3 regions of the Methylibium petroleiphilum PM1 genome follow, and region 2 is predicted to be linked to each of the others. Evidence: predicted binding sites of a transcription regulator. Region 2 holds the regulator's gene; each other region holds the start of a gene.
What was found. Region 2 encodes FliA, which starts transcription of late flagellar genes. Its sites were predicted from a motif close to CTAAAGTTTNNNNNNNNNNNGCCGNTA; they were not measured.
Positions count from the first base shown of each region.

Region 1: motA (flagellar motor stator protein MotA) is a predicted target of FliA. The motif match lies at 2,657-2,683, and genes of this name have one in related genera.
Region 3: fliD (flagellar filament capping protein FliD) is a predicted target of FliA. The motif match lies at 3,704-3,730, and genes of this name have one in related genera.

Region 1 is NC_008825.1:3,057,735-3,063,610, forward strand. Features, by position in the region: gene MPE_RS14470 (flagellin) at 1-139, opposite strand, end outside; gene flhD (flagellar transcriptional regulator FlhD) at 694-1,017, shown strand; gene flhC (flagellar transcriptional regulator FlhC) at 1,044-1,580, shown strand; gene MPE_RS14485 (class I SAM-dependent methyltransferase) at 1,649-2,542, shown strand; gene motA (flagellar motor stator protein MotA) at 2,745-3,605, shown strand; gene motB (flagellar motor protein MotB) at 3,736-4,698, shown strand; partial or broken gene cheY (chemotaxis response regulator CheY) at 4,766-5,161, shown strand; gene MPE_RS14505 (protein phosphatase CheZ) at 5,175-5,810, shown strand; gene MPE_RS14510 (hypothetical protein) at 5,830-5,876, opposite strand, start outside.
Region 2 is NC_008825.1:3,274,975-3,280,850, forward strand. Features, by position in the region: gene flhF (flagellar biosynthesis GTPase FlhF) at 1-704, shown strand, start outside; gene MPE_RS15545 (MinD/ParA family ATP-binding protein) at 736-1,635, shown strand; gene MPE_RS15550 (RNA polymerase sigma factor FliA) at 1,686-2,399, shown strand; gene MPE_RS15555 (methyl-accepting chemotaxis protein) at 2,431-3,777, shown strand; gene MPE_RS15560 (DUF6607 family protein) at 3,899-5,047, shown strand; gene MPE_RS15565 (wax ester/triacylglycerol synthase family O-acyltransferase) at 5,078-5,876, opposite strand, start outside.
Region 3 is NC_008825.1:3,051,435-3,057,310, forward strand. Features, by position in the region: gene MPE_RS22820 (PAS domain S-box protein) at 1-337, opposite strand, end outside; gene MPE_RS14445 (flagellar brake protein) at 534-1,289, opposite strand; gene MPE_RS14450 (flagellar protein FliT) at 1,340-1,639, opposite strand; gene fliS (flagellar export chaperone FliS) at 1,677-2,111, opposite strand; gene fliD (flagellar filament capping protein FliD) at 2,242-3,675, opposite strand; gene MPE_RS14465 (flagellin) at 3,798-5,012, opposite strand; gene MPE_RS14470 (flagellin) at 5,225-5,876, opposite strand, start outside.

The sequences.
Region 1 (5,876 bases), 220 kb from region 2:
CGGCGGCGTCGTCCTTCGCGCTGTTGACACGCAGGCCGGAAGACAGGCGCTGCATGGACGTTGCCAGCGACGACTGAGAGGTGCCGAGGTTGCGTTGCGCATTGAGCGAAACGATGTTGGTGTTGACTGACATTGCCATGATCTGAATCTCCTGAACGGTTGAAATGACTCTCCGGCAGCGCCGGCATTGCCTCGGTGGCTCGGCCCTGGGGCCTCATCACCGTGAACTAACCCTCGATCTCCAACAGCGGGTTTCGAGGGCCTGCTGCGCCCGGCGTACGTCATCCTCAGATCTCGTGGGAGGGGCGGAATGGTTGTGCCCTCTACGAAACATCGGTCGCCTACTCCGGACCCCGGAACCGATCGCTTGGTCCCGTTGTGGGGGTTATCGGAGCCCGTCCTGGCAACTTGAGGGCTGCGGGTTTCCTGTCAGCCTGGCCGGGAAGAGCACTTTCCTCCTCACCACGGCCGTCATCGGCATCTCGCGCCGCCACTTGAGCCGCCGCGTCGACGCGCTGCCTACTGGGGCGTGTAGGAAGTTGCCTGACACGGGCGGTCGAATAAGCGAGACCCGAACCACAGAACTGGGCTGATGTTCCTGTGCATCTCCGATCTTCACAATCCATTTCACGCTGAAACGAACACCCGCTGCACCAGCGAAAGACGACCGGCAGCTGCACGAGGAGCACCCTGATGAACACCGAACAGATCCTGATCGAGATTCGCGAAGCCAATCTGTCCTACCTGATGCTGGCGCAGAGCCTGATCCGCGCCGACCGCGACCAGGCCCTGTTCCGCCTCGGCATCTCGGAAGAGACGGCCGACCTGATCGGCCTGCTGAGCCCGGCGCAGATGATGAAGATCGCCTCCGGCAACACGCTGCTGTGCCGCATGCGCGTGGACGACGAGATGGTGTGGAGCCTGCTGACCAACCACGGCAAGGGCGCCGCCAACGACAGCGTCAGCCGCCTGCACGCCAACATCCTGATGGCTGGCCGCCATCAGGAAGCCGCCTGACCGACGACCCCTGCGAGACCGACATCATGCGCAACAAGAGCATCCTCACCGAAGCCAAGCAGATCGAACGTGCCGTCACGCTGATCCAGCTCGGTGCCCGCCTGCAGGTGCTGGAGTCGGAGACCGACCTGTCCTACGAGCGCCTGCTGCGCCTGTACAAGGAAGTGGCGGGCAAGTCGCCGAGCAAGGGCCAGCTGCCCTTCTCCACGGACTGGTTCATGACCTGGCAGCCGAACATCCATGCCAGCCTGTTCCTGAACATCCACGAATACCTGAACAAGGTTGCGGCGCTCGACGAGATCGACACCGTGATCAAGGCCTACCGTCTCTATCTCGAGCAGACCGAAGCCCAGGGCCTGGAAGCGCTGCTGTCCGTCACGCGTGCCTGGCGCCTGGTGAAGTTCGTGGACAACGGCATGCTGACCATGACCGAATGCTCCAAGTGCGGTGGGCATTTCGTCACGCACCCGCACGAGATCGGCAAGCACTTCACCTGCGGCCTGTGCAACCCGCCGGCGCGCGCCGGCAAGGGCAAGGCGGCGGGCGCCCTCCAACTGCACTGATCTCCTCCCGCCGGCAGCCGCCCTCGGTACCGGCCCCTCCGTTCGCGGCCTCCTCCGGGACGCCCTCGATGTCATCCGCCCTGCCCGTCCCACCGGTCACCGCTGCGCGGCCCGACCCGGTTGCCCCGAGCGGCATCCGCCGCGGGCCGGCATTGCAACGCCTCTGGCCCCTGCCCGCGTTGCTGGGCTGGGCCGCCGCCTGGGCGCTCTTCCTGCTGTTGCGCTCGACACCCGCACCGCTCTGGCTGGCGATCGCCTGCGCTTCGGCCACCGGCCTGGCTCTCGGCAGCCTGAGCGGCACCCGCATGCGCAGCCTGATCGTCGCAGCCGGCTTCCCGGTGTCGCTGCTGGCCAGCGGCGCCGCGAGCGGCTTGCCCGGCTGGGCGTGGCTGCTGCCGCTGGCCCTGCTGCTGCTCGCCTATCCGCTCCAGGCCTGGCGCGACGCACCGCTGTTCCCGACGCCGGCCGGCGCACTCGACCGCCTGGCCGAGCGCGTGCCGCTGCCGCCGGGCGCGACCGTGCTCGACGCCGGCTGCGGACTCGGTGCCGGACTCGCGGCGCTGCGCCGCGCCTACCCGCAGGCCCGGCTGGAAGGCGTCGAATGGAGCTGGCCGCTGGCGCTGGCGGCCCGGTTGCGGCACGGCAGAGCGCCGGTCGGCGCCGCAGTCCGCCGCGGCGACATGTGGGCCGAGGACTGGCGCCCCTGCGCCATGGTCTATCTGTTCCAGCGCCCGGAAAGCCTGCCGCGCGCGGTGGCCAAGGCGAGCGCGGAACTGGCCGACGGCGCCTGGCTCGCCAGCCTGGAGTTCCCGGCACTGGCGCTGGAACCGCAGGCCCGGCTGCAGTGCCCCGACGGCCGGCCGCTCTGGCTCTACCGCACGCCCTTCACCGCCGCGGCTGGAGCGACGGCCCCCGACGCTGCGCCCGCACGGCGCCCAAGTTCCCGCTCCAGGCGCCGATAAGGGCCGGAGCTGGCGCGTTTCGCGCCCCGCTCCGCCTTGCCTCCGGCTGGCCTGCCGTTCGGCCGGCCGGCCGCGCGTCGGGCGGTCCGTCACGTTCTGTCACCGACTGCACGCCTCAAGTCCGGTGACACCGGGCCGATAAGCAAGGACAGAACCCTCCGCAGGGCCTCGGGCTCGCGGCATCTCAACCGGACCGCTCACCATGTTCGTCATCATCGGCTACGTCGTCGCGCTGGGCTGCATCTTCGGTGCCTACGCCATTCACGGCGGGAACATGCAGGTCATCCTGCATGCGATCCCGACCGAGATGATGGCCATCGGCGGCGGCGCGGCCGGCGCCTTCGTGGTCGCCAACCAGCCCAAGACGCTGAAGGCGGTGCTGAAGGCGATCCCGACGCTGCTGAAGGGCTCCAAGTACACCAAGGCGCGCTACATGGAGTTGATGGCGCTGCTCTACGACATCCTGCAGAAGGCCCGCAAGGAAGGCCTGATGGCGATCGAGAAGGACGTCGAGGACCCGCACAACTCACCGCTGTTCAAGAAGTACGCGACGGTCGGCTCCGACCACCACGTGGTGGAATTCGTCACCGACTACCTGCGCATGATGGTGTCGGGCAATCTCAATCCGCACGAGATCGAGTCGCTGATGGACAGCGAGATCGAGACCCATCACCACGAGGCGCACGCCCCGGCCGCCGCGATCGGCCGCCTGGCCGGCGCGCTGCCCGCCTTCGGCATCGTCGCAGCGGTGCTGGGCGTCGTGAACACCATGGGCTCGGTCGGCCAGCCGCCGGCGGTGCTGGGCGGCATGATCGGCTCGGCGCTGGTCGGCACCTTCCTGGGCATCCTGCTGGCGTATGCGGTGGTCGAACCGCTCGGCGGCCTGCTCGAGCAGAAGAACGATGAGGGCTCCAAGGAGCTGCAGTGCATCAAGACCACGCTGCTCGCGAGCATGCAGGGCTATGCCCCGGCGATCGCGGTGGAGTTCGGTCGCAAGACGCTGTACTCGACCGAGCGCCCGTCGTTCAGCGAGCTCGAAGGCCATGTGAAGGGCAAGAAGTGAGCAACCTGACCGAAGCGCCGCCGGGCCGCCGCCGGGCCGCTCCCAAGGCGGACCGCGCCCCAGGGGCCATCCAGGGCCCCTTCGTGGCCCATGCGGGCAGGCGCCGTACTCGGCGACGTGGAGGCATGTGATGGCCGGCGACGCGAAGAAACTGCAGCCGATCATCGTCAAGAAGATCAAGAAGGGCGGCCACGCTGCGCACGGTGGCGCGTGGAAGATCGCCTACGCCGACTTCGTGACGGCGATGATGGCCTTCTTCCTGCTGATGTGGCTGCTCGGTTCGACCACCGAGGGCGACCGCAAGGGCATCCAGGACTACTTCAACAACCCGATCAAGGTCTCGATGATGGGCGGCTCGGGGTCCGGAGACTCGTCGAGCGTCGTCAAGGGCGGTGGGCAGGACCTCACGCGCAGCACCGGCCAGGTGAAGCGCGGCGATGTCGAGGCCGAACGCAAGAGCTACACGCTGCAGGCGCTGAAAGCCACGCGCGCGCAGCAGGCCTCCGCCGAGGCGGAGAGCCTGAAGATGCTGAAGGGTCGCGTCGAGTCCAAACTCGCCAACGATCCGCGCTTCAACGAGCTGAAGGCCCAGATCCGCTTCGACATGACGGCCGACGGCCTGCGCATCCAGATCGTCGACGAGCAGAACCGACCGATGTTCGCGACCGGCTCCGCCGTCGTGCAACCCTACATGCGCGAGTTGCTTCGCACCATCGGCGGCGTGCTGGCCGAAGTGCCCAACAAGCTGACGCTGGAAGGCCACACCGACACGGCGGCCTTCAGCGCCGGCGCCGGCGGCTACAGCAATTGGGAACTGTCGGCCGACCGCGCCAACGCATCGCGCCGCGAGCTCATCGCCGGCGGGTTGGCCGACGAGAAGGTGCTGCGCGTGCAAGGCCTGGCTGCCAGCAGCCTGTTCGACCGCGAGCAGCCGCTGAATCCGGTGAACCGGCGCATCAGCATCATCGTGATGAACCGGGAGGCCGAGGACCGCTTCCACGGCAGTGCGGACACCGAAGTGCAGCCGCCGGCCCTGGAAGTTGCGACGGCACTGGCCGAATCGGCCTCAAGTCCGCGGGCCGACACCCGATAACCCGTACAGAACACCGCATGGCCCGCCCCAGGGCAGCATGAACCGATAGCGCGCGAGGACCCTGACCATGAGCACCCCCGACCTCAAATTCCTGATCGTCGACGACTTCTCGACCATGCGCCGCATCGTGCGCGGCCTGCTCAAGGAGATCGGCTACGTCAACGCCGATGAGGCCGAGGACGGCGCCGTGGCGCTGCAGATGATGAAGACCTCGAAGTAAGACTTCGTGGTCAGCGACATCAACATGCCCAACATGAACGGCTTCGACCTGCTCAAGGCCGTCAAGGCCGACGACAGCCTCAAGCACATCCCCGTGCTGATGGTGACGGCCGAGGCGCGCAAGGAAGACATCGTGCTGGCCGCACAGACGGGAGCGGCCGGCTACATCGTCAAGCCCTTCACGAAGGCGACGCTGGAGGAGAAGGTCCAGAAGATCATGCAGAAACTGGCGGCCACGGCCTGAAGGACAACAGCCCATGAAGATGGACGACACGGCCTTGCTGGCCCATCCGCCGACGCCCAGTACCTCGCCCGAGGTGTTCCAGCAGCTCGGTGCGATCACGCGCCAGTTGCACGACACCCTCGCGCAGCTCGGCGTCACGCCCAAACTGCAGCAGGCGGCCGAAGGCCTGCCCGACGCGCGCAGCCGCCTCAACTACATCGCCGAGAAGACGGCGGCAGCGGCGAACAAGGTGCTGAACTCGGTCGATCAGGCCAAGATGGAACACACCCGCATCGCCGCCGAGACGCGCCGCATCGCCGCCGCCATCGTCGCCGATCCGGTGAAGGCCGTGGCCTCGGGCTCGGTGATGAACTTCGTCAGCGATGTCGAAGCCGCCACCGCACGCATCGATGCCGATCTGACCGACATCATGATGGCGCAGGACTTCCACGACCTCACCGGGCAGGTGGTGGCCAAGGTGGTGTCGCTGGCGAGCGATCTGGAAGACAGCCTGGTGAAGCTGCTGGTGCAGGCGGCACCGCCCGAACAGGCGCAGAAGGTGGTCGAGAACACCATCCTCAACGGCCCGGTGGTCAACCCCGAGGGGCGGACCGACGTGGTGCAGAACCAGGGCGAGGTCGACGACCTGCTGGCCAGCCTGGGATTCTGATCCGGCGAGGGCCGGCGTCTCAGTGACTGCGGCTGGCCGTGCGGAGCAGCGAACGCGAGGGCAGCG
Region 2 (5,876 bases):
AGCGCGAGCTGCCGATCGAGGACCAGGGCGGCGTGTTCGCGATGATCGGCGCCACCGGCGTCGGCAAGACCACCTCGACCGCCAAGCTGGCCGCCGCCTTCGCCACCCGGCATGGCGCGTCCAACCTCGGCCTGATCACCCTCGACGCCTACCGTCTCGGTGCCCACGAACAGCTGCGCGCCTACGGCCGCATCCTCGGCGTGCCGGTGCACACCGCCCACGACCGCACCGCGCTGGAAGACCTGCTGGAGCTGCTGTCGGCCAAGAAGATGGTGCTGATCGACACCGCCGGCGTCGCCCAGCGCGACACCCGCACGCGCGAACTGCTCGACATGCTGGCGCACCCTTCGATCAACAAGCTGCTGGTGGTCAACACCGCCGTGCAGGGCGAGACCATCGACGACGTGATGACCTCCTACCGTGCCGCCGCCTGCAAGGGCATCGTGCTGTCCAAGCTCGACGAGGCCGTGAAGCTGGCGCCGGCACTCGACGCCGTGATCCGCCACAAGCAGAAGATCGTCGCGGTGGCCAACGGCCAGCGAGTGCCCGAGGACTGGCATCGCCTGTCGGGTCAGGCCCTGGTGCACCGCGCGCTGCGCGCCACCGGCAGCCCGGCCTACAACTTCGACGCGAGCGAGATGAACCTGGTGTTCGCCACGCCGCAGATGACGGAGCGCCGCCCCGTACCGGCCGGCCGCGCCTGAGCTTCCAGATCCCGACGACCCCGCTGCCGCCATGTCCACCGACCTGCCCCGCCGCGCCTGCCGCCCCGCCACCGACAGCTGGTACAACCAGCTCGACGATCTGCCGACCCACCCCGCACCGGCCGACCAGGCCCAGGGCCTGCGCCGCCTGTTCGTGAGCCGCACGATGCGCTGCATCCCGGTGGTGTCCAACCCGAAGATCGCCTTCGGCGGTGCCCTGCTGGAGCGCCTGTGCAGCGCCTACGCCGAGCAGGGTCTGCGCACGCTCGTGGTCGACGCCGGCGAGAACGCCCGCGCACCAGCCGAGCTGGCGAGCTTCGACCTCGCAGAGGGCGTGGAGACGCTGAGCCCGCACGTGAGCTACCTCGCTGCCGGCGGCCTGACGCTGCGCTTCGTGGATGCGAGCGGCTCGACCTCCGGCTTCCTCGACGCCATTTCCGAAGCCGCTCCCGACATCGATGTGCTGCTGGTGCATGCCAGCGCTGCCGAACTGGCCCGTCTGTTCGCGCGTCGCGTTCAGGAGCTGCAGGCGGCCACGGTGCGCCCCATCGTCCTGTGCGACGAGCAGCCCGACAGCGTCACGCACGCTTATGCGGCCATCAAGCTGCTGGCGACGCGCGCCGCCTTGCTGACGCACGACCTGCTGTTCAGCGCCCCGCCCGATTCGCCGCGCGCGGCCAAGGTGGCCGAACGCATGGCGCGCTGCGCCGACGACTTCCTGGGGGCCACGCTGCACGACTGGGTGGCCGTCGACCCGGCCGAGGCGCCCACCGATGGCCCGAGCCTGCGGCTGAAGCGCCTGGCACGTGAACAGCTCGCCTGCGCACTGCCGCACACCGTGAGCGACAGCGTGTTCGGCGCACTGGCCGGCGAGATCGGCGCACGCTCCGCGCTGCCGTCGCTGGGCTCGCGCCTGCCGCGGTCGCGCTGAATCCCCGATCGAAGACCGAACGAACCGCCGAACACCGCCTGGAGCCCGACATGTACACCGCCACCGGTCGCCTCGAAACGAACGCCATGATCAAGCAGTACAGCCCGCTGGTGCGTCGTCTTGCGCACCAGATGATCGCCAAGCTGCCGGCCAACGTGGAGATCGACGACCTGATCCAGGTCGGCCTGATCGGCCTCACCGACGCGATGTCGCGCTTCGACAGTGCGCAGGGCGTGCAGTTCGAGACCTTCGCCACCCAGCGCATCCGTGGCGCGATGCTCGACGAGCTGCGCGGCAGCGACTGGATGAGCCGCGGCAACCGCAAGCAGCAGCGCGAGATCGAGGTCGCGGTGCACAAGCTGCAGCAGCAGCTCGGCCGCGCGCCGGCGGAGAGCGAGATCGCCAAGCAGATGGGCCTGTCGCTTGCCGACTACCAGGAGCTGCTGGGCAAGGTGCGCGGCACGCAGCTCGTCTATCTGGAGGACATGTCCGGCGACGATGGCGACAACGACTTCCTCGACCGCCACGTCGCCGACGAGAACGAGAACCCGGTGGCCCTGCTGCAGGACCATCGCATGCGCCTGGCGCTGATCGAGGCCATCAAGACCCTGCCCGAGCGCGAGCAGTTCGTGATGGGGATGTACTACGAGCAGGACATGAACCTCAAGGAGATCGCCGCAGTGCTGGGCGTGACCGAATCGCGCGTCTGCCAGCTGCACAGCCAGTCGATCGCGCGCCTGCGCGCCAAGCTGCGCGATCACTGAAACCCAAACAAGAAGCGAGCACGAGACAACCATGCTGAGCCTGTTCAAGAAGACCCCGAGCGCGGCCACCGACCCGGCACCCGTCGCGGCGCCAGCTCCCGACCTGCGCCAGGCGGTGCAGAGCATCGCCCAGGCGGCCTCCCGTCTCGGCCGTGACGCGGCCGAGGTGCGCGGCCTGATCGAGGACAGCAACCAGGTCAACCAGCGCCAGGTCCAGGCGCTGCAGACGCTCGGCAGCCAGCTGGGCGAGGTGCAGCGCGCGCAAGGGGGCATCGGCACCACCACCACCGAGAGCCTGAAGGCGGTGGAGCGCGCACGCGCCGCGGTGGAGCAGGTGGGCACCGAGGTGGGCGGCATCGTCGACACGCTGCGCCAGGTGGCGGCCGCGGCCGGACAGATCACGCAGATCGCGCTGCAGACGCGGCTGGTGGCGTTCAACGCCTCGGTCGAGGCCGGCCGGGCCGGCGAGGCCGGACGCGGCTTCGGTGTCGTGGCCGACGCGGTGAAGGACCTGTCGGCCAAGGTCGAGGCCTCGTCGAAACAGATCATGAGCACCGTGGCCGAGCTCGACCAACGCGTCGGCGCGCTGGCGCGCGAGATCCAGTTGCGCGAGGGCGAGGCGCCGCAAGGCGCCTTCCACCGGGCGCTGGCCGAGGTGCAGGGCGGGGTCGGCAGCATCAGCGCCGCGGCGGTGCAGAGCCGCACGATCTGCGACGGCCTGAACGAGCAGATGGCCGCGATCGACCGCGAGATGCAGCGCTCCAGCCAGACGCTGGGCAGCGCCACGGCGCGCAGCGAAGCCTTCCTGAAGGTCAGCGAGAACATGATCGAGGTGGTGGCCGACTGCGGCATCGACACCGACGACACGCCCTACATCCGCGGTGTCCAGGAGGCGGCCTCGCAGATCAGCAAGTTGCTGGAGGACGCGCTGCGCACCAACACCATCGCCATCGCCGACCTGTTCGACGAGAACTACCAGGCCGTGCCCGGCACCAACCCGGCCCAGCACACCACGCGCTTCGTCGCGCTGGCCGACCGGCTGTTCCCGCAGGTGCAGGAGCGCCTGCTGACGCTGAACCAGAAGGTCGTCTACTGCATCGCGGTCGACCGCAACGGCTACGTCGCCACGCACAACCGCCAGTACTGCAACCCGCAGCGCAGCAACGACCCGGTGTGGAACACCGCGAACAGCCGCTACCGCCGCATCTTCAACGACCGCACCGGCCTCGCGTCGGCGCGCAACACCCGGCCCTTCCTGCTGCAGACCTACCGGCGCGACATGGGCGGCGGCAACTTCGTGCTGATGAAGGAAGCCGCAGCACCGATCACCGTCAACGGTCGCCACTGGGGCGGCGTGCGGCTGGCGTTCCAGTTCTGAGCCTGACCCGATCGACACAGGACGGCGCCCCAGGGCGCCGTTTTTCATGGGCGAGCGCCAAGCCCGGACATTCGGCAGGTGCATTGCGGCCGGCCGCGCGAACGCGCACAGAATGCGCCGCATGAAGAAGTCCCCCGCACTGCTGTTCCTGCTTGCGCTGCTGACCCTGCCCTGGGCCGCTGCGGCCTACACCGAGGCGACTCCGGCCGCCGCACCCAGCCAGTTCATCTTCGCCTGGCCGCTCGGCGAGGCGGCACTGAAGCCGCGCGGCGCCAGCACGCGCGGCGTGCCGGTCGAGCTCGACACCGCGGCCGGCGAGGCCTGGAAGCGGCTGCGCGAGCCCGGGCTCAGCGCGCGCGAGCGCGACCGCCGCGCCATCCTCGCGATGGCCGGTCCCTACCGCGTGAGCTTCGACTTCCTCGAAGTGCTGCGCTTCGACCCCGCGCTGAAGCCGGACGCGCCCTACCAGAGCTGGGGCACCGAGCAGGTGTTCGTGTCCGAGGACCGCGGCGACTTCATCGCGCTGCAGCACATTCTGGTGATGAGGGTGCAGATGCAGGACGGCCAGGTCAGTGAGCCCATCGTCGTGCGGCACTGGCGGCAGGAGTGGCGCTACGAGGCCGACAGCCTGCTCGCCTACGAAGGCCGCAACACCTGGGTGCGCCGGCCGGTGCCGGCCGGCGAACGCAGCGGCAGCTGGGTGCAGAGCGTGCTGCAGGTCGACGACTCGCCGCGCTACGCGGCGCGCGGGCGCTGGCAGCATGGCGACAGCTTCTCCACCTGGATCGGCGACGAGACCTGGCGCCCGCTGCCGCGGCGCGAGTTCAGCGTGCGCAGCGACTACCAGGTGCTGGTCGGCAGCAACCGTCACACCATCACGCCCGGCGGCTGGGTGCAGGAGGAGAACAACCTGAAGCTCGCGCTCGGCGACGGCGGCCGGCCGCGCGCGACGTTGCCCTATCTGGCGCGCGAGTACGGCGTGGCGCGCTACGAGCGCATCACCGGCCACGACTTCAGCGCCGGCCAGACCTACTTCGAGCGCACCGAGCCGTTCTGGGCCGAGGTGCGCGCCGCCTGGCGCCGCATCGGCAGCGCCCAACCGCGCTTCGCGCTGCGCGCACCGGTCGACCAGGGCGGGCTGTTCGCGCCCTTCTTCGAGTACGCCGAGGGCCTGGTCGAGGGCAAGCGTTTCGACGTCGACGATGCCCGGCGCTTCATCGACCGGACGCTGGCCGAGCGCTACCTGGCCGGCCTGCCGGCGCCGCCGTGATCGCCACCGCCGGGCGTGCGTGAGGCGCCCTCACTCACCCCACGGCAGCATCAGCGTCACCAGCAGCAGCTTCTCGAACTCGGGGGCGAAGCGCTCGATGATCGCCTCGGGGTCCGGGCACAGCGTCGAGTCGGTGATCAGCCCGAACTGCACGCCGCCACCATAGGAGAGGATGGACACGCCCATGCCGATATCGCCCGACTGCGGCACCCAGAACATGGTCTGCCGCAGCGTGGCGCCGCAGAACTTCAGCGGTTCCTTCGGTCCCGGCACGTTGGTCATGACCGCCGTCGCCTTCTTGGCGAACAGGTTCAGCAGCGCGTGCTGCACCGGCTTGACCAGCAGCCCGGCGATGGCGAGCACGCCGAACGCGAGCACCGGCTGGTAGCTGCCCTTGAGCTCGTTCATGCGGCGGCGCACCGCGTAGACACGCTGCACCGGGTTGGCGATGCCGATCGGCAGCACCAGCGGCACCAGGCCGAAGCGGTTGCCCAGCTGATGTGCCTTCTCCAGCGGCCGCAGGTTGACCGGCACCATCGCACGGATCTCCTTGCCGGTGGGATCTTCGCCCTTCGCCGCGAGGTAGCCGCCGATTGCGCCGGCGGCGCAGGCCAGCAGAACGTCGTTGATCGACGCGCCCAGTGCCTTGCCGACCGAGCGCACGTCGTCCAGCGGGATCGGCTCGCACCAGGCCACGCGCTTGCCGGTGCCGGGCTTGCCCTTGAGCCGCGTCGGCGAGTCGTCGGGCATCAGCGCGAGCGCAGCGACGTCCTTGACGATCTGGGCGCCGGTGAGCGCCATCTCGACCGAGCCGAACAGCGGCTGCTGC
Region 3 (5,876 bases), 220 kb from region 2:
CCGCCGCGGTCTGCACCGCGGCCGCCACGCGCTCGCGCCGCGCTGGCGGCAGGCGCAGGGCCCAGCGCTGGGCGCTGAGCTGGCTGAGCGCGGCATCGGGAAAGCTGCTCAGCAGCTCGTCTGCCCGGCCCTCCAGCACATCCAGGACCCAGGACACCAGACCGCCGTCGATCACCGGTGGCAGATCTTCCAGCGGCATGCCCGGCTCGAACGGGAACAGCCTCAGGGCGGCCGTGTTGGCGAAACGCACGCGCGCCTGCGCGTCGAGCATCAGCAGGGGGTCGTTCAGTGTGTCGAGAAAGCCGTGCCACAGAACCACGGCGTCGGCAGCGCTCACCGGTGGCGGCTGGGCAGGAAGGGCAGCGGGAGTGACCAAAGGCACGGGCTCGGACAGCAACTGCTCGGCCAGGCAGGAGGCCTGGGCAACTGTCACGGAGTGTAAGGTCAAGGAGCCTGTCGGACAGGCTGTCCCGACTGTGGAAAACACGGGCGGGGGCCCGCCCCGCCTCCGGGCCGAGCGGCCTGCCGGACCGTCACAAGGACAGCAGGCGCCGCCGCTTCTGCGTCTGGTCGATGTAGCGTTGCAGCGCGCGCTCGCCGTCGCCGCCGAGGTTCAGCATCTCGCAGCCCAGCCGCGCGCCGCGCGACTCGTGGTGCAGCAGCGTCACGTGGTGGACGATCAGGCCGCTTTGCAGGCGGGTGTCGCCGTCCAGGTCGACCTGCACCTGCGCGATCTGCACGCCCGGCTCGATCGGCGGCACATCGTCGGGCAGGAACAGCGCAACGCCGCCGATGCTCACGTCGAGCACGCGCAGGCTCAGCTGCATGTCGGGCAGCGCCGGATGACGCAGCGTGGCGGTCGGGCTGGTGTTGAGCAGCGGCCGCACGCGGTAGCTGCCGCGTCGCTGGAAACGGTAGAGCTCGCGCGGGAAGCGCGCATTCAGCGCGCTGGCGCGTCCGCTGTGCACCAGCACCAGGTCGTGCAGGTCGAACTGGAGCTTGACGCTGTCGAGGTAGCCCACCGCGACCACCTCCTCGCTCTCCAGCAGGCGCTGGAGCTTGATGTCGCCGCCGTCGGCACTCAGGCACAGCAGCCCCCGCGCCGGGTCCAGTGCCCACACAGTGGTCGTGTAGGCGGCGCCCTCCGGTGAGCTGAGGCTCAACAGCACGTTGCCGTCGGCGCATTGCTTGAGCAGGCTGAACACCTCGGCCGGCGCGCTCACCCTGAATTCACCCAGGCCATGGGGAGAACCGCTCATGGCCTCCAGCGGCATCGGCAGCGTTTCCATCGCTCGGATTCTCTCGGCAGCAGTCTGATGGGAATCGGGTTCGGTTTCGATCAGTGCAGCATCTTCGGCCGGCCGGCCAGGAGCTGATCGAGGTCCTCGAGCCAGGGCTCGGCCAGGGTACGGACCTCGGCGTCGTTGACGAGAATGCGCTTCATGATGCGGGTCTTGAGCTGGCGCTCGTCCGCGCCGAGTTCACGGGTCGCCGCAGCCTGCTTGAGCTGATTGATCAGCACCGCGCAGGCCCCTTCGAGCTTGACGACCTGGTCCCAGTTGCCGCCGCGCGCGGCCTCGAGCATCTGCTCGCTGGCGCGTTCGATGGCCTCGTAGTAGTTCAGCAATGGCGTACTCATCGAAAACTTCCTTGTCGATGGATCGTCGTCGGGGCGCTCAGCGAACCGCCGGCACGTCGCTTTGGGCGCGGATCGTCGACCAGGCATCGCGCAGCGGCTCGATCAGGCTGACGCATTCGGCCAGCGCGGCATCGTCGTTGCGCAGGTTGGCCTGCATCAGGCGCGTGCTGACATAGCTGTAGAGCGATGACAGCTGCTCGGTCAGGGCGCCGCCGGCCGGGCTCAGCCCGCCCTTGAGTCCTTCCTCGACGATACGGACCGCCCGGCTCAGTTCGTGTGCCTTGCGCTCGATCTGGCCATCGCGCAGTGCGCCGCGCGCACGCGCCACGGCATCGAGCAATCCGGTGAACAGCATCGCGACCAGCTGGTGGGGCGAGGCGCCGCCGATACCGGTCTCGACGCCGACCAGGTTGTAGGCCTGGCTGGAGGCGTGGTGGCGCGACGGCGAGTAGGGGCTGCTCTGGGCAAACATGACTGAAGGTCCGGCATTCGAGTGGGGCTGAGTGTTTATCGGCCGCTGCGCGCCCGGTCTTGAGCGCCACACACTCGAAAATCGCCCTGCGTTTCAACCGATCCCGCGAATGCGCGGATCGGGAACGACCTCAGTTGTCGCTCTTCTTGTAGAGGTTCGACAGGCCGTCCAGTTGCTGGGTCATGTAGGTCGACAGGGCGCTCAGTTTCGCCATCTGGGTGTCCAGCGCCGTGTACTGCTGGGTCAGCCGGACCTGCATGCGGTCGGCACGGTCGTTGACCTTGTCCTGGTCATCCTGGTTGCGCTCCAGACGGGCCTTGAGCCCGGCGTTGCGGCTGGCGATCACGCCCTCGGTGCCGGTCGACATGTCGGCCAGCTTCTGGAAACGCACGCCCAGGCCCGTCGACGCGGGGTTCGCCGTGTCGTTTGTCGTGAAGAGCTTCGACAGCTCGGCCGGCTTCGCGAGCGCCGCGTCGAGCTTGGCGTTGTCGAGCACGATGGAACCGTCGCGCTGCACGTTGAAGCCGATGTCCGACAGGCGGGTCAGCTCGGCCGAGGCCGCGCTGTCCTGGCGCAGCATGGCGCGGAACTGATTGCGCAGCCCCACGGCGGCGCTGTCGCCCTGCAAGGTGCCGCCGATCTTGTTCTCCTCGTCGTACTTGGTCTGCGTGACCAAGTAGGTGTTGAGCGCGTTGTAGGCGTCGGAGAACTTCTTGATCGCGTCGCGCATCGTCCCGGTGTTCGTCGTGACATTCACGGTGACCGGTGCGGTGGTGACCTTCACGAGATCGAGCGTCACGCCGTCCAGCGTGCCCGTCAGGCGGTTCGTGGGCGACTCGATCGCCAGGCCGTTGATCGATGCGAGGGCATTGACCGCGGCCTGCGTCTGCGTCATCGGGTTGGCACCGCTGGCCGGGTCGTAGGCCAGGCCCGTCAGCGCCCCGGTGGCATCGCTGACGGCGACGCGCAGGGTGCTGTCCAGTCCGGTCGTGGTGCTGGTCAGCGTGAGGCGGGCACCGTTCGCGTCGCGCACGATCGCCGCCGAGACTCCGGCGTTCGCCGCATTGATCTGCGTCTTCACCTGCTCGAGCGTCGTGCCCTCCGCGAACTCGAGTTCGAGCGTCGTCGATCCGGTCTTCGGGGTGAACGCCGGATCGTTCGCGACGTTGTAGCCGCCGAGTTCGATCGTCATCTTGCCGGCACCGACCACGTCGGTCGGCGCGGTGAACACCGCCGAGGCCAGGCTCTGCGCGCGTGCGATCTGGGAGACGCTGACCGAATAGCTGCCGATGGCGGCGCCCGCGCTGGCGGTGGCGGCGACCGAGGTGGCGTCGCTGGTGCCTGCCGACGCCGCTTGCCACAGGGTGGGCTTGGCGAGCGCCTTCGCAGCGTCGCCGACGGCGGACACCAGGCTCTGCAACTGACCGTAGGCAGAGACCTGGGTCTGCATGAACGTCGCCGCGGTCTGCATCTTCTCCAGCGGCTTGCGCTCCAGCGCCACGAGCTGCGAGACGATGCTGCTGACGTCGAGGCCGCTGCCGAGACCGGGTGAAGAAATGGCCATGCTGAGTCCGGACGGATTGATGAGGAGCTATCGGCGCTCGCGCAGAAAACTGAAGCCGCGGGCCCGGCGCCGTCAGGCACCGGACAGCCGCGGCTCTCCGAAGCAGGTCGCCGGAAGGCGTCTTACTTGAGCAGCGACAGCACCTGCTGAGGCAGCTGGTTGGCCTGCGCCACCATCGCGGTGCCGGCCTGCTGCAGGATCTGGGCGCGGGACAGGTTCGCCGTTTCCATCGCGAAGTCGGCGTCCATGATGCGGCCACGCGCGGCCGACAGGTTCTCGGCCTGGATCTGGATGTTCGACACCGCGTTCTCGAAGCGGCTCTGCAGCGCGCCGAGCGTGCCGCGTGCGCCGTTGATCTGGTCGAGCGCGCTGTCGATCTTCTTGATCGACACCCAGGTGGCGGAATCGGTCTCGATGTTCAAGTCGCTCAGGCCGATGTCGTCGGCGACCTCGGCGATCGCGTCGCCTTCGTCCAGGCCCGTCGTCGCCGTGGTGAAGCCGGTGAACTCCACCGCCAGCGCCGCGCCCGCAGCATCCAGCTTGGATGCCTTGATGTCGAGCTTGAAGGTCCCGTCGTCGTTCTTCACCAGGTAGGCGGAGACGCCGGTGTCCGTGGTCTTGCGGTTGATCGCCTCGGCGATCTGGCCCAGGCGTTCGGTTTCGGTGCTGGCCTCGGCGATCGGGCCGACCTCGACGATCTGCTCGTTCGCGCCACCGCCGTCGATCGTGATCTGCAGGTCGCCGTCGGCGATCGCGGCCAGGTCCGTGATGGTCGTGCCGTCGAGCGTCAGGTCGGCACTCGCGCCCTCGGCGTAGGTGATCTTCGAGAGCACCGCCGCGGTGGCGTTGGTCAGGCTGCCGACGGTGATCGCATCGCCGGAGTTGGCCCCGACCTGGAAGGTCGCCGCAGTGAAGGAGCCGTCGAGCAGCTTCTTGCCGTTGAAGCTGGTCTGCTTGGCCACGCGGTCGATTTCGTCGCGCAGCTGGTTCACTTCGGCCTGCAGCGCCTTGCGGTCGTCGGCGCTGTTGGTGGCGTTGGCCGATTGCACCGCCAGTTCGCGCATCCGCTGCAGCATGTCGCCCAGCTTGCCCAGCGCGCCTTCGGCGGTCTGGGCCAGCGAGATGCCGTCGTTGGCGTTGCGCGCCGCGACGTTCAGGCCGCGCACCTGGGTGTTCATGCGCTCGGCGATCGCCAGGCCGGCGGCATCGTCCTTCGCGCTGTTGACGCGCAGACCCGACGACAGCCGCTGCATCGAGGTGGCCAGCGAGGACTGACTGGTGTTCAGGTTCCGCTGGGCATTCAGCGAGATGACGTTCGTGTTGATGGTCTGGGCCATGGAAATGCTCCTTGAAGAATCGAGGATCTCCGGCCCGAAGCCGGCTTACCTGTTCGGTGTAGCCATTCTTGGTGACCTGCGGGGGTGACGATGGATCGAAAAGAGGCCGACTTCCGGCGCATTTCGGCCCCGGAAAGCAAAAGGCCCCGTCCTGACGGACGGGGCCCGAGGATCCCGGGGCCGGCGGCCCGGAGGCCGCCGCGGGAGGCCGATCAGCGCAGCAGCGACAGCACTTGCTGCGGCAGCTGGTTGGCCTGGGCCACCATGGCGGTACCGGCCTGCTGCAGGATCTGCGAGCGCGACAGGTTGGCCGTTTCCGACGCGAAGTCGGCATCCATGATCCGGCCACGCGAGGCCGCGGTGTTCTCCGCCTGGATCTGGATGTTCGACACCGCATTCTCGAAGCGGCTCTGGATCGCGCCCAGGGTACCGCGGGCACTGTTCACCTGGTCCAGTGCGCTGTCGATCTTCTTGATCGACACCCACACATCCGATTCGGTCTCGATGCTCAGCGCGTCGATGCCAATGGCATCCGTCACCGCGGCGGGCACGTCGCCTTCGTCCAGACCCGTGGTCGTGGTATCGAAGCCGGTGAACTCCACCGACAGCGGGGCACCGTCGGCATCCAGGCGCGAGGCCTTGATGTCGAGCTTGTAGGTGCCGTCGTCATTGGCCACCAGGTAGGCCGACACGCCGGTGTCGCTGGTCTTGCGGTTGATCGCCTCGGCCACCTGACCCAGACGCTCCAAGCCCGAGCTCGCTTGGGCGATCGCACCCACCTCGACCACCAGTTCGTTGTCGCCGCCGTCGTCGATCGTGATCTGCAGGTCGCCGTCGGCGATCGCGTCCAGCGTCGTGATGTCG